DNA from 4 places in the Desulfobaculum bizertense DSM 18034 genome. Region 1 is predicted to be linked to each of the others. Evidence: predicted binding sites of a transcription regulator. Region 1 holds the regulator's gene; each other region holds the start of a gene.

The links. Region 1 encodes sigma-54, which starts transcription at its own class of promoters, with help from an activator protein. Its sites were predicted from a motif close to CTGGCACGGNNNNTGCTT; they were not measured.
Region 2: a site for sigma-54 is predicted at 2,504-2,521, ahead of B5D23_RS13210 (ammonium transporter). Genes of this name have one in related genera too.
Region 3: a site for sigma-54 is predicted at 3,275-3,292, ahead of flgB (flagellar basal body rod protein FlgB). Genes of this name have one in related genera too.
Region 4: a site for sigma-54 is predicted at 1,855-1,872, ahead of B5D23_RS01190 (VgrG-related protein). Genes of this name have one in related genera too.

Annotation. Positions count from the first base shown of each region.
Region 1 covers NZ_FUYA01000004.1:239,940-245,372, reverse strand. The annotation lists gene B5D23_RS07820 (KdsC family phosphatase) at 1-440, shown strand, start outside; gene lptC (LPS export ABC transporter periplasmic protein LptC) at 437-1,003, shown strand; gene B5D23_RS07810 (LptA/OstA family protein) at 1,006-1,518, shown strand; gene lptB (LPS export ABC transporter ATP-binding protein) at 1,520-2,242, shown strand; gene rpoN (RNA polymerase factor sigma-54) at 2,454-3,908, shown strand; gene hpf (ribosome hibernation-promoting factor, HPF/YfiA family) at 3,998-4,537, shown strand; gene B5D23_RS07790 (PTS sugar transporter subunit IIA) at 4,537-4,983, shown strand; gene rapZ (RNase adapter RapZ) at 4,986-5,433, shown strand, end outside.
Region 2 covers NZ_FUYA01000010.1:116,220-121,652, forward strand. The annotation lists gene hisC (histidinol-phosphate transaminase) at 1-86, opposite strand, end outside; gene B5D23_RS13205 (P-II family nitrogen regulator) at 669-1,037, opposite strand; gene B5D23_RS13210 (ammonium transporter) at 1,052-2,428, opposite strand; gene B5D23_RS13215 (hypothetical protein) at 2,695-2,886, shown strand; gene B5D23_RS13220 (2-amino-3,7-dideoxy-D-threo-hept-6-ulosonate synthase) at 3,474-4,280, shown strand; gene B5D23_RS13225 (3-dehydroquinate synthase II family protein) at 4,308-5,282, shown strand; gene pheA (prephenate dehydratase) at 5,287-5,433, shown strand, end outside.
Region 3 covers NZ_FUYA01000010.1:12,767-18,199, forward strand. The annotation lists gene hflX (GTPase HflX) at 1-1,428, opposite strand, end outside; gene B5D23_RS12720 (IMP cyclohydrolase) at 1,678-2,277, opposite strand; gene B5D23_RS12725 (tetratricopeptide repeat protein) at 2,500-3,051, opposite strand; gene flgB (flagellar basal body rod protein FlgB) at 3,381-3,791, shown strand; gene flgC (flagellar basal body rod protein FlgC) at 3,798-4,235, shown strand; gene fliE (flagellar hook-basal body complex protein FliE) at 4,423-4,704, shown strand; gene fliF (flagellar basal-body MS-ring/collar protein FliF) at 4,737-5,433, shown strand, end outside.
Region 4 covers NZ_FUYA01000001.1:253,278-258,710, forward strand. The annotation lists gene B5D23_RS01180 (YhjD/YihY/BrkB family envelope integrity protein) at 1-1,185, opposite strand, end outside; gene B5D23_RS01185 (HD domain-containing protein) at 1,221-1,772, opposite strand; gene B5D23_RS01190 (VgrG-related protein) at 1,935-3,137, shown strand; gene B5D23_RS01195 (SDR family NAD(P)-dependent oxidoreductase) at 3,223-4,002, opposite strand; gene B5D23_RS01200 (insulinase family protein) at 4,086-5,433, shown strand, end outside.

The DNA of each region.
Region 1 (5,433 bases):
ATGCAGATGGCCGAGTTATCAAGCGCTTTAATGCGCAGGATGGTTTGGGTATCAAGTTGGCCCAGAGTGTAGGAATTCGTATTGCCGTGATTACCGGGCTGAAATCAGGCGCGGTAGATGCTCGCATGAAGCAGCTCGGCATTGAGGATTACCACTCTGGACATGTGCAGAAAATTCCGCTGCTCAAAAGCATCTGCGAAAAGCATGGGCTGGATATGTCCGAAGTCGCTTATGTGGGCGATGACTGGATTGATGCCGGACCAATGCGGCAGGTCGGTCTGCCCATTGCCGTCAACAATGCCCAGCCGGAAATCTGTGAGCTGGCCTCACTTGTGCTGTCTCGGCCCGGAGGGCAGGGGGCAGTCCGCGAGGCATTGAGATTTATTCTTGATGCGCAGGGGCGGCTCGAAGAGCTGTGGGATACGTGGAGTACAAAATGAACCAGAAGCGTCTTTTCCTTGCAGTCGTTTTTGTCGTCTGCCTTGCAGCCATAGGCTACGGTCTTTACTGGGTGGCGAGCCATTCTGTTGAAGAGGTTGTGGAGCCTGTGGCTCCCTCTGTGGATATGTCCATGCAGGGGGTGGAACTGACGCGCTCTGCCAGTGATGGTTCTCGCTGGACGCTTGTCGCCAAAAGTGCTGATTATCATCAGGATGAGGCTCTGGTCGATGTACATGCTCCAACCCTGACCTGGGAACGTCAGAATGAGGAACCGATAACGGTGACTGCTGACGAGGGGCGTGTGAATCAGGAGAGTGGAGAAGCAGAAATGTGGCCTAATGTGGTTATCGTTTCTGGTGAAAATACGGTGTATGCCAAGCAGCTCAACTACAGCGACGCCAAGCGTGAGCTGGTGCTGACCAAAGATGTCCGCATTGAGCGCGAAGGTATGGACCTCGAAGCTCCCCGGGTTCGGCTGGATCTGACAACGAATGAAATTACGGCAACTGGCGGTGTGACAGCCGTGCTGATTGATTCCAAGAAATCCACCGCGGAGGAATAGCCTTGAAAATTCTACATCGCATTCTGTGTGCCTGTTTCTGTGTGTGTCTTTTCTCCGCTCCGGCTTTTGCCGCAGAGCAGGGCGTCAAGACGACGATTACGTCTCAGAAGACAGTATATGACCAGAGCGGCAGCAAAGTTGTTTTTTCTGGTTCTGTAAAAGTTGTTCGGCCGGATATGACAATCTGGTCGGATGAAATGACGGTGTTTTTGAAGCCAACTGACAAAAAGGCCGTGGCAACTCCTGGTCCTCAGGCAGGTGCTGTGTCCAAGATCGTTGCCGTCGGGAATGTTCGACTGGTGCGTGAGGGCAAGAAAGGTTTTTGTGGCAAGGCTGTCTACAATGCCGACGAAAGCCTGGTGACGATGACCGTGAAGCCCCGTCTCGAAGATGGTGATAACAGCATCGCGGGCAAAATCATCAAGCTGTGGCTTACGGACAACCGAAGCGAGGTTGTGGGCGGAAACGAGCCGGTCGAAGCCATTTTCTTTACTCCCAAGGAAGGAAAAAAATAGCATGTCGGTTCTTTCTGCAACAGACCTGTGCAAAATTTATGGCAAGCGCCGGGTGGTGCAGGATATTGCCGTCAGTGTTTCACAGGGCGAAGTCGTTGGTCTGCTCGGCCCGAATGGTGCGGGCAAAACCACAACCTTTTATATGCTTGCGGGTATTATCAAGCCGAATGAGGGGATTGTGCGGTTGGATGATGAGGAAATTACCTCGCTTCCACTGCATGAGCGCGCCCGCATGGGCATGAGCTATTTGCCGCAGGAAAGCTCTGTGTTTAAGAAATTGAGCGTGCGCCAGAATTTGGAAATCATTTTGGAGCAGAGCGGGCTTTCGCGCAGCGAACAGAAGAAGCGGGCAGATTCTTTGCTCGATGAACTCGGCATTACCCGTTTGAGTCCTCAGAAGGCAATGCACCTGTCTGGTGGCGAGCGCCGCAGACTTGAAATTGCCCGAGCCTTGATTCTGAACCCCAAGTTCATGCTGCTTGACGAACCTTTTGCAGGTATTGACCCCATTGCAGTCGATGATATTCAGGGAATTGTTCGTTCTCTGAAAGAACGAGGCATTGGTGTTCTGATCTCTGACCATAACGTTCGGGAAACCCTCAGAATATGCGACAGGGCTTATCTTGTCTATGAAGGTTCGATAATTTTAAGTGGTACTCCCGAAGAAATTTGTGCCAATCCCCGCGCCCGGCGGGTCTACCTTGGCGAAGGCTTTTCTCTTTAATGCCTTGCATACGTTGATTTTTACCTTCCATACAAAATCCTTGCCATCCTGAGTTGCAAGCTTGTTCTGGATGTGGCATGGTTTAGGTGCGGCTGGGGAATTCCCTTGCCGCACCAAGTTCTTGAGCTTTGTTCAATAACTTTTCTTTTCTTCAGGAGAAGGTTCCTGGAGGAAAGGTACCTGTCACCTCCTCAGCAAAGATGTAGTAGCGATGGCATTGGAACTCAGACAACAACTCAAGCTCTCCCAGCAGCTGGTGATGACACCTCAGCTTCAGCAGGCAATCAAACTGCTGCAGCTCTCTCGTTTTGAGCTTGTCGATATGGTTCAAAAAGAGCTTTTGGAAAATCCACTTCTTGATGAAGCTCAACCCGAACCCAGTCAGGAAAAAGCAGAGGAAGCTCAGGACGCAACAACGGCTGAGCATACCGAAAACAGTGAAGCAATGGCAGACTCGGTTACAGACCAGGCCGCCATGCAAAACGCCGACTGGGAAAATTACCTTGGTGAATTTTCCAGCACTGCCCGGCAGTCTGCTGGGCGGGATAGCGAAATCCCTGAAGAGGGGATGTCTTTTGAGAACAGACTGTCTGTTTCTCCCTCCCTCGCGAGCCACCTTGAGTGGCAGCTCCATCTCTCCAGCCTGAGCAAGGCAGAAATTCAGATTGGCGAAGCAATTATTGGGAATCTTGATTCTCAGGGCTATTTTAAGGCCGATCTGGAAGACGTTGCTCAGGAAGCAGACTGTGCGTTTGAGGACGTGGAACCCGTCCTCAAACTTATGCAGCAGTTTGACCCCGTTGGGGTTGCTGCGCGTGACCCGCGCGAGTGTCTGCTCGTCCAGCTGGAATTCTATGAGTATGATGACCCAATCTTATTGGGCATTGTTCAGGATCACCTCGAAGATATCGAGAAGCGCCGCTTTAAGCCGCTTGCCAGAAAGTTTCGGATTAGCCTTGAAGAACTCAAGGAATATTTGGACATTCTCAAGACTCTGGACCCTATGCCGGGTGCTGCCTACGGAAGTGGGGACACGCAGTATATTAGCCCTGATGTTTACGTCTATGAATATGAGGATGATTTTATTATTGTCCTGAATGAGGATGGATTGCCTCAGCTCACGGTAAATGAATTTTACCTTGATACAATTCATAGTGATCGCAATGCCTGCAACAAAGAATACGTTCAGGAGCGTTTCCGCTCTGCGCAGTGGCTGATGAAAAGCCTGTATCAGCGTCAGCGAACCTTGTATAAGGTTATGGAAAGTATTCTGCGTTTCCAGCATGAATTCTTTGAGAAGGGCGTGACGCATCTGAAGCCGCTTATTCTGAAAGATGTTGCTGATGACATTGGCATGCACGAATCGACGATTAGCCGCATTACGACCAGTAAATATGTTTCAACGCCGCATGGCCTGTTTGAGCTGAAGTTCTTCTTTAACAGTGCCCTGGGGCTTGATGATGGAAGTCAGGTTGGCTCTGAGAGTGTAAAAGCACAGATCAAGAGCCTCATTGGCGACGAAAATCCCAAGAAACCTCTGTCTGATGAAAAAATCGCAGAGATTCTTAAAGAGCGTCTGGAGATTAATATTGCCCGGAGAACTGTAGCAAAATACCGCAGCTCTCTTGGGATCGCCTCTTCTTCAAAACGGAAACAGATTTTCTAGGAGTTTGAGGCGAGGTCTTTCTTTTCTGTAGGAATATTCGTACACTGTTTTTAACGCTGTAATCTTCATAGCTCTTCAAGGAGTTTAGTATGAACATTAGCCTCACGTTTAAGAACTTCGAACCTTCCCCTCATCTGAGAAAGTATGCAAACAAGCGTTTTGGAAAGCTCTTGAAGTTTGACAAGACCGCTAACGCCGAACTGAACATAACTCTTGAAGTCGAAAAATTTCGCCATATCGTCGATGCAACGCTGACTGGCGACAACATGAATATCAGCGCCACGGAGAAGTCCGAGGACATGTATCAGAGCATTGATCTGGCCGTAGACAAGATGAACGCTCAGGTCCGGAAGCTGCGCGAAAAGAGCAAAGATCGCTACCGTCGAGGCGAAGGCCTCGTCCGTATGGATGTGGTGAGTTTTGCCGATGCGGCTCACAGCGAACCGCCAACTATTGTGGAAACGGACTCCTATCCTCCAAAGCCAATGGCTGTGGAGGAGGCTGCAATGCAGCTGGATTCCCTTCAGTTTGAATTTCTTGTCTTCCTGAATGCCGAGACCGAGCGCCCGAATGTGATTTATCGGCGCAAGGACGGCAATTACGGTTTGATTGATCCTGGGACGGACTAATGAAGCTTGGTGACTTTCTTTCGAAAGAACTGATTATACCTGAACTTTCGGCCAGAACCAAAAAGGCGGTTCTGGCCGAACTTGTGGCTGCGGTACATTCCGTACAGCCTGAACTTGATGAAACCCATGTGCTGGATGTGCTTCTCGAACGGGAAGCGCTGGGTACAACTGGTATTGGCGACGGTATCGCCATTCCGCATGGGAAAATTGCCGAGCTTGAAAGTGTTCTTGTTGTGGTCGGCCGCTCCGCAGAAGGAGTTGAGTTTGATGCGCTGGACTTTGAGCCGTGTAAAATTTTCTTCCTTGTATTGGCGCCAGAAAAAGTTGCAGGAGTTCATTTGCGAGTTCTTGCCCACATTTCCCGAATGCTTAAAGAAGAAGACTTTCGTCAGCAGTTCCTCAGTGCTTCTGAGGATGAGCTGAAAGCCTTGCTTTTCGAGGCGTAATTATGACGCAGGTTTTGGAAGACAACAGCTTTCCAGTGATTATCCTGACGGGGCTTTCTGGAGCAGGAAAATCAACAGCACTCAAGGTCTTTGAAGATCTTGGTTTTGTGACTGTTGACGGTCTGCCCCCGAACCTTGTTCCACAGCTTGTGGCTCTCTTTCGTAGCCAGAAAGAGGTGTTTCACCGAGGTTTGACCTTGGGTCTTGATGTTCGCCACTCTCAGTTTCAGGAGCAGTGGGACGATGCTGTTCAGCAGCTTGCAGAGCAGGGCGTTTCTCCAAAAGTTGTCTTTATTGAGGCCGCCCCAGAGGTCTTGCGCCGTCGCTATGCTGCGACGCGCCGTCCTCATCCCCTGGAGCAGGGGCTGAGCCTTGATGCCGCTCTTGAGAAAGAGCACGAACTTTTGGTTCCTCTGCGAGAGCAGGCTGAAATTACCGTGGACACCTCGG
Region 2 (5,433 bases), on a different contig from region 1:
TTGTCCCTGATTTCGTCAACAGCAAGCCCCGGTGTATATGCTTCAAAATTCGGTATCTGTGGCAGTACGGTATCCTTTAGACCCATTTCGCGCTCCTTGCGGTCATGTCGGGAGTTCGCTCCTCCCTATGCAATATATCTTTCTTCCCGACTCAATCAAAAAGAATTCAGCCACGTTGTCAATGGGCGTTATGGTGGGAGAAAATTGGGGGCCAGCCCCCAAACCCCCGCGTAAGGGAATGATTCCCTTACGTATCCTCAGCGAGTTTGAATTCCATCCACGCTTCGCGTGAATGGAATTCAAACTTGATGAAAATAACGTCGAGAGCTTCTTTCTCTTTCCCGTGTGTTGCCACCATTTTCTTTTTGAACGCTTGCGTTCAAAAAGAAAATAAGTGCGGCAGAAAAAAGGTAAAAGAACACGCGTTCGGGAAATGCCCACTAGGCCGAAAAAAAGGGGCCGAAATGGAGAGGAGAGCGTAGCTCTCATCACATTTCGGCCCCCTTTTATTTCGGGCGAACTTGGGATTCCCAAGGGCCTCGTCCTTGGGCGGGGTCAAGGGGCAGCGCCCCTTGCAGGGCTTGGGACAGCGTCCCAATCACCCCGCCCGCCCGGCGCCCCTTGCAGAGCACGAGACGGAGTCTCGTACCCCCCCCCACCTGCCCGCTTTAGTTGTTTTCAGCGGAAGATCGAGTAGCGGCAACGGCGTCGATGTCGGTTTCACCGGTGCGAACGCGAAGCGAGCGTGCGATGTCGAGGACGAAGATAACGCCGTCGCCTTCGGCGCCGGTGCGGGCGCCGTCTGAGATAGCGTCGAGTGCGGCTTCTTCGAATTCGTCGTTAACGCCGATTTCGAGGCGGACCTTTTTGAGGAGGTTCACTTCGACGGGGAGTCCGCGATAGGTTTCGTGAAAACCTTTCTGGCGGCCGGAGCCGAGGACGTTGGTAACAGTCATGCTGAAGATATTTTTAGCAAACAGGGCCTGTTTTACATCATTGAGGCGCTCTGGCCGAATGTAGGCGATGATAAGTTTCATTGGGTACTCCTCGGTTATTCAGTCGTGAAGATCTGGAAGCCGTTGTATGCTTCTGAGCCATGTTCAGCGGCGTCGAGTCCTTTGACCTCTTCGACGGGGTGGACGCGCAGGCCGAAGAAGGTTTTGACAAAGCTGAAGGCGATGGTGCCCATGCCGAAGGCCCAGGCGAAGGCAGCGAGAACGCCGATAGCCTGAATGCCGAGGACGGAGAGCCCGCCACCGTAGAGAAGCCCGACGGCGTTGCCATACCCGGGGGCGGCAAGGAGACCGACCATGAGGGTACCGAAGGCGCCGCAGACTCCATGGACAGAGACAGCGCCGACGGGGTCGTCAATGCGAAGCTTGGTGTCGATGACGACGATGGAGATAACGACAAGGATACCGGCGAGGAATCCAGTGACAAGTGAGCCGAGGGGAGAGAACTCGTAACATCCGGCAGTGACGGCGACGAGGCCAGCGAGAACGCCGTTAAGCGTCATGGATGTGTCGGGCGTTCCGAACTTTTTCCAGGCGAAGATCATGGCGCCAAGGGCGCCGGCAGCGCCACCGAGGGAGGTGTTCACGGCAATGTAGCCAATGGTTCCGTCGGCGGTTGTGGTGGAGCCGGGGTTAAAGCCGAACCAGCCAAACCAGAGAATGAAGACACCGAGGGCGCCGAGGGGGAGATTGTGGCCGGGGATGGCGTGAGCTTCGCCGTCATCGGAGTATTTGCCGATGCGGGGTCCGACGGCGATAGCGCCAGCAAGGGCGACCCATCCGCCAACGGAGTGAACGACGGTGGAGCCTGCGAAGTCGATGAATCCGAGGGATTCGAGCCAGCCGCCGGAGCCGCCCCAAAGTCCGCCCCATGCCCAGTGGCCGAAAACGGGATAGATGAGACCAGTAACGAGGAGGCTGATAATGATGTAGGCGTTAAATTTAGTCCGTTCAGCAACGGCGCCAGAAACGATGGTGGCGGAGGTCGCTGCAAAGACACTCTGGAAGAACCAGAAGGTGAGGGTCCACATGGCGTCGGGGGACGTGGGAGTGATGTCGCTGAGGGCGAAGCCGCTCAAGCCGATGAAGCCGCCAATGGAGTTGCCGAACATGAGGGCAAAGCCAAAGAGGAAGAAGGCGACGGAGCCAGCGGAGAAGTCGAGCAGGTTCTTCATGATGATGTTCCCGGCGTTTTTTGCGCGGGTGAAGCCTGTTTCGACGAGCGTAAATCCAGCCTGCATAAACATAACAAGGATAGCGGCGAGCAAGGTCCACAGGATGTTAGCGTTTGCCTGCGAGAGCATAGGGGCGTCATCTGCTGCGAGAGCGAGCAGCGGCGACGCGGCGACGATGCTGAGGGCGGAGAGACAGAGTCTCAGGGCGCCTGACCAGGAAAAGTAAAATTTGAAAGACATTGTGCGAAACCTCCTCGTGCGCAATGAAAAAAATGCGACGCAGTAAAGTGCGTGTTGCGGAATCTGGGAGGAATAGAGCAGTGATTGTGCCAAAAGATATAAGGTGCTGAAAAGGTGGGAGATGCGTGGAGGGTGTTGTTTTTTGGTGGAGGAAACGGAGATTTAAAAGTGATATTTTTACAAAAAGTGATAAATTAAAACATGCATAAATGGACATAATTGTGAAATTAAGAAAATAAAAAGAGTGGTGGGACGGAGAGGTGAGCATGCTGCTGAATCCGTTCACTCCTGTTTATGCCGTGTTCGTTTCCCTGATAAAAATTCCATTCAAGCCTTTATTTACAGGTGATTTTGCTTGCCAGGGACGCTCCCTTGTGCGCTTCAAAAATAAAATGAGAAAAAATGTGCCGAAAGATGCTTCGTATGAAAAAGCTCTTCATAAATTGACATTAATGTGAATACGCATGAAGAGAGGCGTGGAGCCACTTAAAGAAAATCTTCCCGGAAGAGCACTGGAGCATTCCCCATTATAATGGCTGTAGTGTGCGGCCAAAAGCCAAAATATTGGCCTGTTCTCTCTGCAATATGAATCCGGTGGGTGAAAAAAAGATCGCAGGGGTTCTGTTTTGTGACGTTGTGATGGTGGACCAATGCTGATTTGCAGTCCTTCTTATCTTCATTAGTCAGGCTGTCATGAAATCGCTCTATTATTACTTGTAATGGGCGATTCAAAAAAATGCTGGCGTATGGACCTTTATTCAGAAAAGCGCTTGACAGGACTCTCCGAGTCAGCGTAACTGCATTGCCATGCAGAAGATTAACACCCTTACCCACACCACCCGTTTTACTATGTTCAGCCTGATGTATTTCTGGCTGTACTTTATGTACTTTATGGGCACCTGTGGTCAAAGGGTGAAGGTTCTGTAACGCTTACACAACCAGATATTCCATTGGGCCGCAGGTATCACGCTTGCGGCCCTTTTTTTTATCTTTTTTGGGCTGTGGCTGGTATCCTGCCGATGGAAAACTTAGGGAGACCAAAAAAATGATGCTTGGCAAAACCATTCGCTCAGAAAGAATTTTCAACCGGAATACCGGCCGGACTATCATCGTTCCCATGGACCACGGTGTGACTGTCGGCCCGATTTACGGACTCGTTGACCTCAAGGGGACGGTCAACCAGATCGCAGAAGGTGGCGCAAATGCTGTGCTTATGCACAAAGGCCTTGCCCGCTGCACGCACCGCGGTGCTGGTCGCGACCTCGGCCTGATTGTTCACCTTTCTGCCAGCACCTCGCTTAGCCCGACCCCAAATGCAAAAACCTTGGTCGGTACCGTGGAAGACGCGCTTCGTCTCGGTGCAGACGGTGTGTCTGTCCACGTGAACCTTGGCGATGAGTGCGAAGGCCAAATGCTTGGCGCACTTGGCGAAGTTGCGAGCAAAGCCGCCGACTGGGGCCTGCCGCTTATGGCAATGCTCTACGCCCGCGGACCCAAAATCGAAAACGAGTACGACCCCACTGTAGTACAGCACTGTGCACGCGTTGGCATGGAACTCGGCGCTGATGTCGTCAAAGTCGCGTACACTGGCGATATTGACAGTTTTGCAAAAGTTGTCGAATCCTGCTGTATTCCTGTCGTGATTGCCGGTGGTCCAAAGCTGGACAACACCCGCGACCTGCTCAGCATGGTCCACGACAGCGTGCAGGCTGGCGGCGCTGGCCTTTCCATCGGCCGTAACGTCTTCCAGCACCCCAATGTCTCTCTGCTGCTCAAGACCCTGAACGGGATTGTGCATCAGGGCTGGGATCTGGATCAGGCTATGGAAAACATGGGCGAACACCTCGACTAAACAGGGCTAGGCCTTGGGACCAAAACAATGAAAAAGATTTTTGTATCAGCAATCCCCTTTGATAAGCATTTCGTCACCCTCGCGCTGGAATCCGGTGTTGATGGCGTGATCGTCGACGCCAAGGATACGGACAAAGTCAAGCATCTTGCCAAGGTTGATGTGTTTCCCACAGACAGCTTCTCTTTCTTTAGCCTCAAGGCAAAGGACGATGAGAAAAAAGCTGCTGATGCCCTGGCAAAAAAACGGTCTGTTATCCTCAGGGAAGGATGGGAAGTTATTCCCGTCGAAAACCTCCTCGCACAGGGCGAAGGTCTTGGCGTGGAAGTCGACTCCTATGATCGCGCTATTCTCGCTGCTGGCATTCTTGAGCGCGGCGTGGATTTCATTGTTGTGACCCCCAAGGCCGCAGCAGACCTGAAGCCGATTGTCGCAGAACTCAAGCTCTCTCAGGGTATTCTTGACCTTGAGACCGCAAAGGTCACTGCCGTTGAACCCGCAGGACTGGGGCACCGCGTTTGTGTGGATACCCTGAGCCTCCTCAAGTCAGGACAGGGCATGCTCGTTGGTAACTCCAGCGCGTTCACTGCTCTTGTTCATGCCGAAACCGAAAAGAACGAATACGTGGCCGCACGACCATTCAGGGTCAACGCCGGAGCCGTTCACGCCTACGCCGTGATGCCCGGTGACAAGACAAATTACCTTGAGGAACTCTCCTCAGGCAGTCAGGTGCTGATCGTTGACGCGTCAGGAAAAACTTCTGTTGCTACAGTTGGACGTGTCAAAGTTGAAGTACGGCCGATGCTGCTTGTGAGTGCGAAAACCACCTCGGGAGCTGAAGGCCGTATTTTTTTGCAGAATGCAGAAACAATTCGGATGGTTCGGCCCGATGGCAGCCCGGTTTCAGTCGTTGATCTGAAACCCGGTGATGAAATTCTCGTTCGAACGGATGCCGCTGGCCGTCACTTCGGTATGCGCATCCAGGAAGAAATTAAGGAAGGCTAAGACGATGGGAGACGATCGCAGCGACTGGTCCGGCGAAGAACGCTTGGGCGATTTGCGGAAAGAAATTGATACCATTGACCGTGAGCTGGTGGCTCTGCTGAACCGCAGAGCCAAGTGCTCCCTCGAAGTGGGGGAGACCAAAAAGGGCGCA
Region 3 (5,433 bases), on a different contig from region 1:
GGCGTCGAGACTGTCCCATTTGTTGAGAACGAGAATACGGGGAATCTCGTTAAGGGACATTTCGCGAAGGATTTCCTCAACGGCTCCAGCATGCACTTCAAGCTCTGGGTGCCCGGCGTCTGTGACATGGAGCAGCAGGTCTGCGGCTTCGAGTTCCTCAAGGGTGGCGCGGAAGGCTTCTTTGAGTTCGTCCGGGAGCTTGCGAATGAATCCAACCGTGTCGGTGAGGATGATTTCCTGTTCCTGAGGGAAGCGCAGACGGCGGGTTGTGGGGTCCAGCGTGGCAAAGAGCTTGTTTTCGGCGAGCACTTCACTCTGGGTCAGGGTATTGAGCAGCGTGGATTTGCCCGCGTTTGTGTAGCCCACAAGCGCAACGACTGGCAGGCCCGCCTTGGCACGGCGCAGGCGGGTTGCCTTGCGACGTTTGCGGAGCTTTCCGAGTTCTTTCTTGATGCGGGTGATGCGGTCACGAACACGGCGGCGGTCCAGTTCCAGCTTGGTTTCACCGGGACCACGGCCACCAATGCCACCCATGAGCCTGTCGAGGGCCTGATTTTTGCCGACCAGACGCGGCAGGGTGTACTGGAGCTGGGCAAGTTCAACCTGAAGCTTGCCAGAGCGGGACGTGGCGTGCTGGGCAAAGATGTCCAGAATGAGCTGGGTACGGTCCAGAATCTTGCGTTCGGTCACGTCGGCAAGGTTGCGCATCTGGGCTGGGGTGAGTTCCTGGTCAAAGAGAATGACGCCAGCATTAGCCTGAAGTGCCATGACTTCCAGCTCGGCGAGTTTGCCTTTGCCCAGAATGGTCTTGGGGTTCAGGGCGCGTACGCGCTGAATCATGGTGCCGCCAGAGTCGACACCTGCGGTGTCGGCAAGGTCTGCCAGCTCTTCAAGGGAAATTTTTTGGCGGTACTGCGGGTCAGTGGAAACGCTGACCAGAATGGCAGTGTCGCGCTGGCCTGAGGACGTCGCATCTTTGCTGAGCTGGGCACCGGAGCGTGCAAGCTCGTCCTCGATGGCCTCGACCTGTGCGCGGTAGTCCGTCTCTACGCTGTGATAGGGCACGGGACCGGTGATGCGGTACGGCGTGTTCTCGGCGTTTGGGGGCAGAAGCGTTGCTTCGTAGATGTCCACAGGGCCGCCCATGCGGTCAACCGTCAGCACGGTCATGGCATCCAGACGCAGGAAAACAAGGTCCATCAAGTCTTCCTGAGAGAGACCTTCTTTTGAAAGATGGGTGTGCAAAAGACGGAGGCCGCGAAGACGGCCTGTGCTACGGCGGGCAGAGGAAATATCCGGGATGTAAATACCACCGGGGTCACCAATGAGCACCATGTATGGCCGCCCCTGCCTGTCGATGAGCAGGGCGATCTGTCGGCCTATGCCCTGCGAGAGAATGGCAATCTCTCGGGCCTGATCGCTGGTCATGCCGCCCTCGTTGGGGTAGCGGCGCTGATAAAGACGTCCTATTGCCTTGAGCTGACTGGGTTTCAGCCCTTGCGTATTACCCTGAACTTTCGAAGCGATGGGAGTTCTCCTTCTGGTACGGTGTGTCTGGAATGTTTTGTATGTATAGGCTCTCCATAGCGGGGTGGCAATATGCAGGCCCGGCCTTTGGTACAAAAAAAACGGCACCCGAAGGTGCCGCCATCAAATGCAGTCACAGACCAAAACGCGTTATGCGTCGTGCTTTTCGAGGTAGTCAGCAATCATGCCGTCATACTGGTTTGTCTGACGGAAGGTTGCGGCTGCCATGTCCTTGCGCAGGGCAAGGGGAGCCTGCATGTCGTTTGCAGCAAGCTCTTTGGTGATGCGCTCGTAGTGCGCAGTACCGGGCACGACCAGAACGGAGTGGAAATTTTTGGCGCTCGCGCGCAGCATGCAGGGACCACCAATGTCGATCTGCTCAATGGCAGACTTGAGGTCCAGCTCTTTGGCTGCGGCGTCAGCAAAGTTGTAGAGATTGACGCAGACCAGATCAAAGGGCGCAAGGTCCAGATCCTTGAGGGTCTGCATGTGCTCTTTGTTGTCTTTGTCGGCCAGAATGCCTGCATGAATGTGCGGGTGCAGGGTCTTGACCCGGCCGTTCATGATTTCAGGAAAACCAGTCACATCGCTCACGGACTTGACGTCCAGACCAGCTTCCAAAAGCATCCGACGGGTTCCGCCCGTGGAAAACAGCTCAACGTCATTGTCTGCCAGAAAACGGGCAAATTCGACCAGCCCGCTTTTGTCAGTCACGCTCAGAATAGCGCGGCGAATACGTACGTGTTCCATTGTATCCTTGCTCCTAGGATCTTGTGTTTGGGTACGTTTGCGGAGTGCCAGAAAAGCGCGCAAAGGGCAAGCTGTTGGACTTTGTGGTCCCACAAAAAAGGCCCGGAGACGATACGGTGACCGTTCCGAGCCTTTTGGAGGGCAGTCTCAATACAGAAGCAGTCTGTATTTTCTGAGGACCAGCGTGTTTTGCGGTCCCTCAGAGCGCTGCAAGCATGTGCCCTAGAGCTGAGCGAGCAGCTCCTGAGCTGCAGTGTGCTCAGGATTGGCTGCGAGCAGGGTTTCCAGCTGGGCCTTGGCATCATTCTGACGCTCAAGGCAGCTCAGGCAGCCAGCCAGAGAGTAGCGAACGTCTTCGTTGTTAGGCTCGACGCTCAGGAAATTTTCGAGGAAGGGAACAACCTCTGCAACGCGGTCAAGGGCATGGCCCAGCTTGACGATCATAAGCGCGGCAATGATGTTGTGCGGGTTCAGCTCCAGCGCAGCAGAAAAGTGGGCAAATGCTTCGGCATTCTTGCCCTGCTGCACTTCAACAAGTCCCATGCCTGCAATGGGTTTGTCGCCTTTGTCGATGGCTGCTGCATGGCTGTACATTTCCAGAGCTGTGTCCAGGTCAGCCTGCTGGAACGCAATGGTTGCCAGGCCCATGTATGGAGCTGCATGGCTGTCATCAATGGCCTTGCCGTAGTATTCGCGAGCCTTATCAAGGTCGCCCATCTGCAGGTAGCATTCGCCAAGTTCTTTGTTGATTTCGTAATCAATCTGACTGCTCATGAGTTTTCCCTCCGAGGGAATTTTGAAGAGTTTGAGGCTTCGGTCCCGGAGCCTCTTTTTTTTGTGCCTGTGTTTTGGGGGCGGAAAGTTCCGCCTTGCTGCGAGGAAATTGCAAATCAGGTGCCAAGAGCACTGGCGCAAAAAGATATCCTTTTGACAGAGGCGGCTGGGGGTGTGGGCGGCAATGGAAAAATAAACAAAAGAAAACAAGCAGTTATCGTTTGTGGCACAAGGGTTGCTTTTCTCTTTGTGTTTTCCCGCTCTGGGGATGCGGGGCGAGTGGGGAAATGCCACAGCATTTGTGGCGGAAAATGCAGGAGGAATACGGAATGAAAAGCCTTTTTGAACCTCAGATTCACCTTACTGAGAAGGTGCTCAATCTCCGTCTCATGCGTCAAAATGTCGTCATGAGCAATCTCGCCAACATTTCGACACCGAACTATCGACCCCGTCGTCTGGAATTTGAAAAAGATCTCCAGACCGCTTTGGATCTCGAAACGCGTGGCAAACTGAGCAAGACCGAAGGCCAGAGCATGTCGCATGATTTTGACGCGACTGGTTTTGGCCCGCGCCTGACAGAGAACATTAAGCCGCGGACGATTCCCGGCGAGGACAATGTGGACCTCGACAAGGAAATGTCCGCAATGGCGAAAAATACCCTGATGTACAACGCATTGACCACCGTCATCAAAAAGAATTTTGACGGGATTGATTCGGTTATTACCGAGGGAGGCCGCTAAGCCATGATGGATTTCATGACTGCGCTCGATATTGCTGCTTCTGGCATGTCTACTGAGCGGACAAACCTGAACGTTGTGTCGATGAACCTTGCAAATGCCAAGACGACTCGCACGCCAGAGGGCGGAGCCTACCGCCGCAAGACCGTTGTTCGCGCTGCGACTGATGTTGATTCACCATTTTCTGCTGTGATGCAGGACAGCCTGTCCCGCGAGCTGAAAGGAAGCCGGGTTTTGGGCATTGCCGAAGACAGCCGCCCGTTCAAGCGGGTTCTGGAGCCGGGACACCCAGATGCAGATGAGCAGGGCTATGTGAATTATCCAGACATCAACGTGGTGGAAGAGATGACGCAGATGCTGACCTCCACCCGGTCCTATGAAGCGGAAGTCGCATCCGTGGAAAACATCAAGGGCATGTTTACCCGTGCTCTGGATATCGGGAAATAATCGGTAGAGCACCAAGGAGTGAAGAGAAATGGTCAATATTCGTAACGTCGCACTGAGTGCATATCGTTCTGCCCTTGCTGATGGTACCAGCGGTGGATTCAGCAAGACTCAGTCCCTGAAAAAGATCGAAAAGCCGGGCAAAAGTGATTTTGCTCAGGCTGTTGATAGTGAAATCCGCAGGCAGCGTATGGATGATCCCATTAGCGCCTCCAGAGCACAGGAAATTGCCGCCCAGTACATGAAAGTGGAAAAGCCACTTTCGGAAACCGTGACGGATTCTCTGAAAAAGGTGAATGACCTTCAGACAGAGAAAAACATGATGATTGAAGAGTTTGCATCCGGCCGTACCCAGAACGTGCATGAGCTGATGATTAGCCTCCAGAAAGCTGGTCTCGCCATGCGTATGACATCTGCGGTGCGCAATAAAGTGATGCAGGCGTATCGTGAACTGGCCCAGATGCAGTTCTAGTCCTGACCTGATAACTCTTACGGAGCCTTACCATGCCTCCCTTTCTGAATCAGACGTTTGACAAACTTCAGTCCTACTGGGGCAAGACGACCATGTCCCAGCGAGTGCTGATTGCCGGACTCGCTGCAACAGTTGTTGTCACATTTTTTATGCTTATTTTCTGGCTGAACAAGCCAGATTACCGGGTGCTGTATTCCCGCCTGTATCCTGAAGACGCCTCCACCGTCGTCACGATGCTCCAGAAAGAAGGCGTGAAGTACGAGCTTTCGGACAATGGCGGAACCATTAAGGTTCCTGCTGACAAGGTCTATGACCTGCGCCTCAAGGTTGCCGGAGAAGGCAAGGTGCATGGTCAGGGCATTGGCTTTGAAATTTTTGATGACGTGAAGGTCGGCCAGACTGACTTTGTACAGCGCATCAATTATCAGCGCGCCCTTCAGGGTGAGCTGGCCAGAACCATCAGTGAATTCCCGCAGGTTGAGCGCGCACGAGTCCACCTCGTCCTGCCGCACAAAAGTCTGTTTGTGGAAGAAAAAGCCTCCCCAACGGCTTCTGTGGTTCTGAAACTGCGACAGGGCGAAAAGCTCAAGCCAGAAGAAATGTCTGGCATCGTGAATCTGGTCTCCATGGCTGTTGAAGGTCTGGACCCCAATCACATCACTGTTGCAGATACCAAGGGCAATCTGGTCTACATCCCGGCAGAAAATGATGCGCAGGCATCAACGCAGC
Region 4 (5,433 bases), on a different contig from region 1:
ACCGCTCTTGGCCCGAAAATGAGAAAGCGCACGCAAAATGTCAACAATCCGAACTTTTTCTGGCGGACGAGCCAAGCTAAACGCTTCACTGCCCGGATGGTCAATCTTTTGCACAATTCGGGATTGCGCAAGCATGTACATGACATCATTCACCAGCTTCACCGGTGCATTAATTCTGTGGGCAATGGTCTCATTGTCTGGCGTCTCTTTCCCTTGCATAAAAACATGAGTGAGCAATGCCAGCATAAGCACAGCAAGCTGCTGTCTGTCGTCAAAGCTGTAGTCGTTCAGTCTCGCTTCACTGTAATAGGTTTCGCTAAACTGGAGTGCAAAACAAATTTCTGCACCAAGAAGCACAATGACCCAGCTGATAAAGAGCCAGATAAGAAAGAGTGGGACCTGGGCAAAGCTTCCATAAATAGCATTATAATTTGAACTTGTGACCTGATACTTGATATACAGGACTTGGGTGACCTGCCACAGTGTTCCTGCGATAAATGCCCCGCCAAATGCAGGCCAGAAGCGCACCCGTGTATTGGGGATAAAAATATAGATAAAGAGTAGGGCGAACCAGGTTGTGATGAAAGGCAGGGCCTTGAGTGTGATGATGTAGAGTGTGCTAAAAACAGAATAGCTCAGGATATTTTGGATAAAGCCTGTGTTTTGGACGGATGCCGTGGCGCTGATGGCAACCAGAATGAGCAGGGGGCAAATGAGGACGACTGTGAGGTAGTCTGAAAACTTGCGCCAGATGCTGCGCTGGGCCTTGATGCCAAAGATGCTGTTAAAGCTGGCCTCAATGTTTCCCAGAAGCGAAATGACCGTAAAGAGCAAAAAGGAAACACCAATGACGCCGAGGGTGGCGACATTGGTGTTGTTGATATAGCCAACTATGGCATCGACGATTTCAGGGTTTCCGGTGGTCGCACGCAAAAGTATGCTGCGAATAAAGTCGGAATCCTGAAAGCCAAAGCCCTTGGAAATAGAGAAGGCAACAGCCAGCAGGGGAACAAGTGAAAGCACTGTTGTGTATGCCAGTGCAGAGGCGCGCAGGAGGCACTGGTCTGCAATAAACCCGTGCCCAACCATGTATATCCAGCGCACCAGACGTGCGACCTGAATTTCTGCAAAACTTCGTTCACTGTTCTGGTCATCGTCATCCATGTACTGGCGTAACCTGAGCATAAACGCTTCCCCGTGGGCTGTGGCCCTGCGGGTGATTACACAAGGCCAGTTTCAGCAGCAACTCCAGTAATGGCATCAATGGAGAGCTGCAGGAACTCGGCAAGCTCCATGTCCAGCTTGTCACACTCGCGAATGCGGTCGCGGTCGACGCTGGCAGCAAAGGACTTGTCTTTCATTTTTTTCTTGAGGCTCTTGGGCTTCATCCCTTCCATACGGTTGGGGCGTACCAGTGCCGCAGCAGTAATAAGACCCGTCACCGTTTCACCTGCGCGCAAGGCGTAGTCAAAATGGCTCTTGGGGTCCACTTCTGTATATTCGCTGTTGTGAGCAACAATAGCATAAAGTGCGTCTTCCGGCAGCTTGCCTTCGAGCATTTCCCGGCTTTTGGCGCCGTGTGCTTTGAGTTCATCTTTTGTCTGCGGATAGTCAAGGTCATGCAAAAGACCAGTAATGCCCCAGAGTTCAACATCTTCGTTGAAGTGCTTAGCAAGAGCGCGCATGACAGCTTCGGTCTGCTCAGCGTGATGCAGCAGGCTGGGGGGATTGCTTTCCTTAACCATCTGATATGCTTCGTCTCGTGAAATCATTGGGAATCTCCTGCAATATTTTTTGATTCAAGAGTAGTGCTAATACTCCTGATGTAAAAATCAAGTCTTGAACAAAATTGCGCTGGCACCGTTTTTGCTCAAACTCTCTGCGGGAGAGAGGAGCGTCAGGAATTTTGACGCTTCTTTCGTGAAGGAGAGAGCATGAGTAAAGTTTCTGGAGTATCACAGCAGCTCACAGCGCAGGAGCGTTTGGCAGAAATTCGCCAGTATGCGGCACGACACGCCTCTGGTGGCGCGTTTGCTGGGCTTTTGCGAAATATTTTAGGTGGGGATGCGTCCACCTATTCGAGCATTCAGGCGCAGTTGATGCTGGGTGGTCAGTTTTTGAACACAATGGATGGCGACAGTGCGGATCATGTTTCTGGGCACACAGCACAGGAACTGGCTCGCCTGAGTGATGCCTCTATGCTGATGGACAGCCTGCTTGGTGAAAAAAGCGAGCATGAGCCTACGGACCTTTTGGGTGGCATGATTGGCGGTATGCCTGCGGGCGCGCAGACTTTGGCCACAATGCTAAGTGCCCTTGAGGGCGCCCATGCGACAGACAAAAATCTGTCACAGGAGCAGATGCAGCAGAGCAGGGATGCGAAAACAGTGGATTCTGTGGAACAGGATTCTTCTGAAATGGCACCGCCTGTAGCATCCTCAACAGCTTCACCATTGCGCGACGCCGCAGAGCAGACTCTGGCTGAAAAGAGCTTTGGGAGTAAAGAAGCCGCTGATTTGGCAGGACTTCTTGCTGCCCGTTTTGAGTCCAATGGTGACCCCGGTGTGATTGGCTACGATCGTCACGGCGGCACGTCCTATGGCCTGTATCAAATTTCATCACGTGCTGGGACTTTTGACAGCTTTTTGACGTTCCTCTCTGATCGAGAGCCAGAATGGGCGTCTGATCTGCGAGCAGCGGGCCGGGCCAACACCGGTTCAAAGTATGGTCCAGTGCCGTCTGTGTGGCGACGCATTGCCAAGGCCGACGGTCAGCATTTTTCTGACTTGCAGCATGAATTCATCAGGCAGACGCACTTTATGCCAGCCGCAGAAAAGCTTGCAGCTCTGACAGGCATTGATCTTCGCTCTGAGGGGGGCGTTTTGGGTCAGGTCTTGTGGAGCACAGCCGTGCAGCATGGAGCTTCTGGCTCCGTACGGATTTTTGCTGAGGCGCTGGATGCCATAAAGGGCGCATCCGCAGGGAATTTTGACATGTCGCTTATTAAGGAAATTTACAAGACCCGTGGCAAGCAGTTCAGCTCCAGCACGCCGCGTGTGCAGGCCGCTGTGCAGGACCGTTTCAGCCGTGAGATGGAACTTGCCCTGAATATGCTTGGAGATAGTTCGCTGGCCTAAACAGCAGCCACAGCGTACTGCCGCAAAGGGCAGTAAAAGACGTGCAGTATGGAAGTCCGTGCTGCACGTCTTTTATTTTTCTGCGTTATGAAAAATCAGGAAGAGAGCGAACGTCAAAGGTCTTGCCGCTCATTTCTGGGCGAAGAGCATTGAGGAGCTGCATAAGCCCGCGCGCGGAGTCTTCGGCACTGATAAGCTGGCCTTTGTCTTTCCAGCCACCAAAGACCGGGCGCAGTTCGTCTGCCTTGAGTCCCGTACTACTGCGTGCTTCTGCCTGCATGGGGGTGTCGACAATGCCGGGGCGGTACACAAAGCTGATAATGTTTGGTGCTTCTCCTGCCAGCTGTCTGGCGAGGTGCTCCTCTCCTGCCTTTGCCACGCAGTAGGCCGCTATTCCCGGCTGAACAATTTCTGCTGAGCCAGACCCCACAAACGCTGCAAATGTGCTATCTCTATCGAGCAGCAGGGGAACAAGGAAGCGGATAAGCTGCCACGCACCAGTGAGGCTGGCATCCATGACCTGCCCAAATTCCCGGGGAGAAATTTCCCAGATTGCAGGGCCGGGGGCGAGATACCCGGCACAGTGAATAAAGCCGCCAAGGTTGCCTCGCTCGCGAGCCAGTCGGCCAATGCGGTAGGCTGTGTCGACGCAGGCAAGAGACCCGGCAACTGTGCTGTGATGTGCATCATACTGAGCTTCTGCACTTTTTTTGTTGCAAAGGCGTAAAGTCTGCGCAAGTTTTTGACGAGAGCGTCCACTTAGCAGAAGATGGGCGCCAGCTTCGGCAAGCTGGAGTGCCAGCGCCTGCCCAACACCAGACGAGGCTCCCGTAAGGACAACAGTTTTATTTGTGATAAAGCTCATGTACACCTCGTAGACGTTACCAAGAAAAAAAGCTGAATTAACCCCACACAACAGAAAGTCTCTTTCTGGAGGAACACAGCATCATGATACATGGATTTAATTGTCTTGTTGAGAAGGAAATCCCGGAAATCGGGGCAAAAGCCAAACTTTTCAAGCATGAGCGCACTGGCGCTGAGCTGATGAGCCTGAGCTGCCCGGACCGGAACAAGGTCTTTGGCGTCAGCTTCCGTACTCCACCCAAGGATTCCACCGGAGTCCCGCATATTCTGGAGCACTCCGTGCTTTGCGGCTCTGACAAGTACCCGGTCAAGGAACCCTTTGTTGAACTGCTCAAAGGTTCCCTCCAGACCTTCCTCAATGCATTTACCTATCCTGACAAGACCTGCTACCCCGTGGCAAGCTGCAATGTGCAGGATTTTTATAATCTGATTGATGTGTACATCGACGCTGTGTTCCATCCCCGCATTGACGAGAATATTTTCCGTCAGGAAGGCTGGCACTACGAGCTGGAATCTCTGGACGCTCCGCTGACCAGAAAGGGTGTTGTCTTTAACGAGATGAAAGGCGTGTACAGCTCTCCCGAAAGCATTCTGCAGGAAACCCTGCAGCATGCCCTGTACCCAGACATGACCTATGGTCTGGATTCCGGCGGTGCTCCCAAGCATATCCCGGACCTGACCTATGCTGCATTTAAGAATTTCCACGAGACCTATTATCATCCCTCCAATGCCCGTTTCTGGTTCTATGGTGATGATGACGAAGCAACCCGTCTGGAGCTGGTCGACAAGGCTCTTGAAGGGTACAGCGCTCTGGACGTCGATTCTGTTGTTGGTCTCCAGCCAAGCTTTGACGCCCCCCGGACCGTGGTACAGCCCTATGATGGTGGTGCTGATGCCAAGGCCATGTTTGCGCACCAGTGGCTTCTGTCCGAGACCGCAGACCGTGACTGCGCCCTGCGCATGGAAGTGCTGGAGCATATCCTGATTGGTCTGCCGTCCTCACCGCTTCGCCGCGCTCTCATGGAGTCTGGTCTTGGTGAAGATCTTTGCGCCAGCGGCTTTGGTGACGAACTCCGTCAGATGAGCTTTGGTGTTGGCCTCAAGGGCATGAAGGCAGAAGACCTTGAAAAGGCCGAAGAGGTCGTGAACCGTGTCCTTTCCGAGCTGGTCGAGGAAGGCCCGAGTCAGGAAATGATCGAAGCCGCGATGAACAGCGTTGAGTTTGATCTGCGCGAGCAGAACACAGGACGTTTCCCGCGTGGTCTTTCTCTGATGCTTATGTCTCTGACCACGTGGCTTTATGATGGCGATCCCTTTACCCCGCTGGCCTTTGAGGCGCCGCTTGCCAAGCTCAAGAGTGAACTGGAGCAGGGCGCTCCTGTGTTCCAGGCGCTTATTAAAGAGCAGCTTCTTGAGAATCCGCATCGCATCA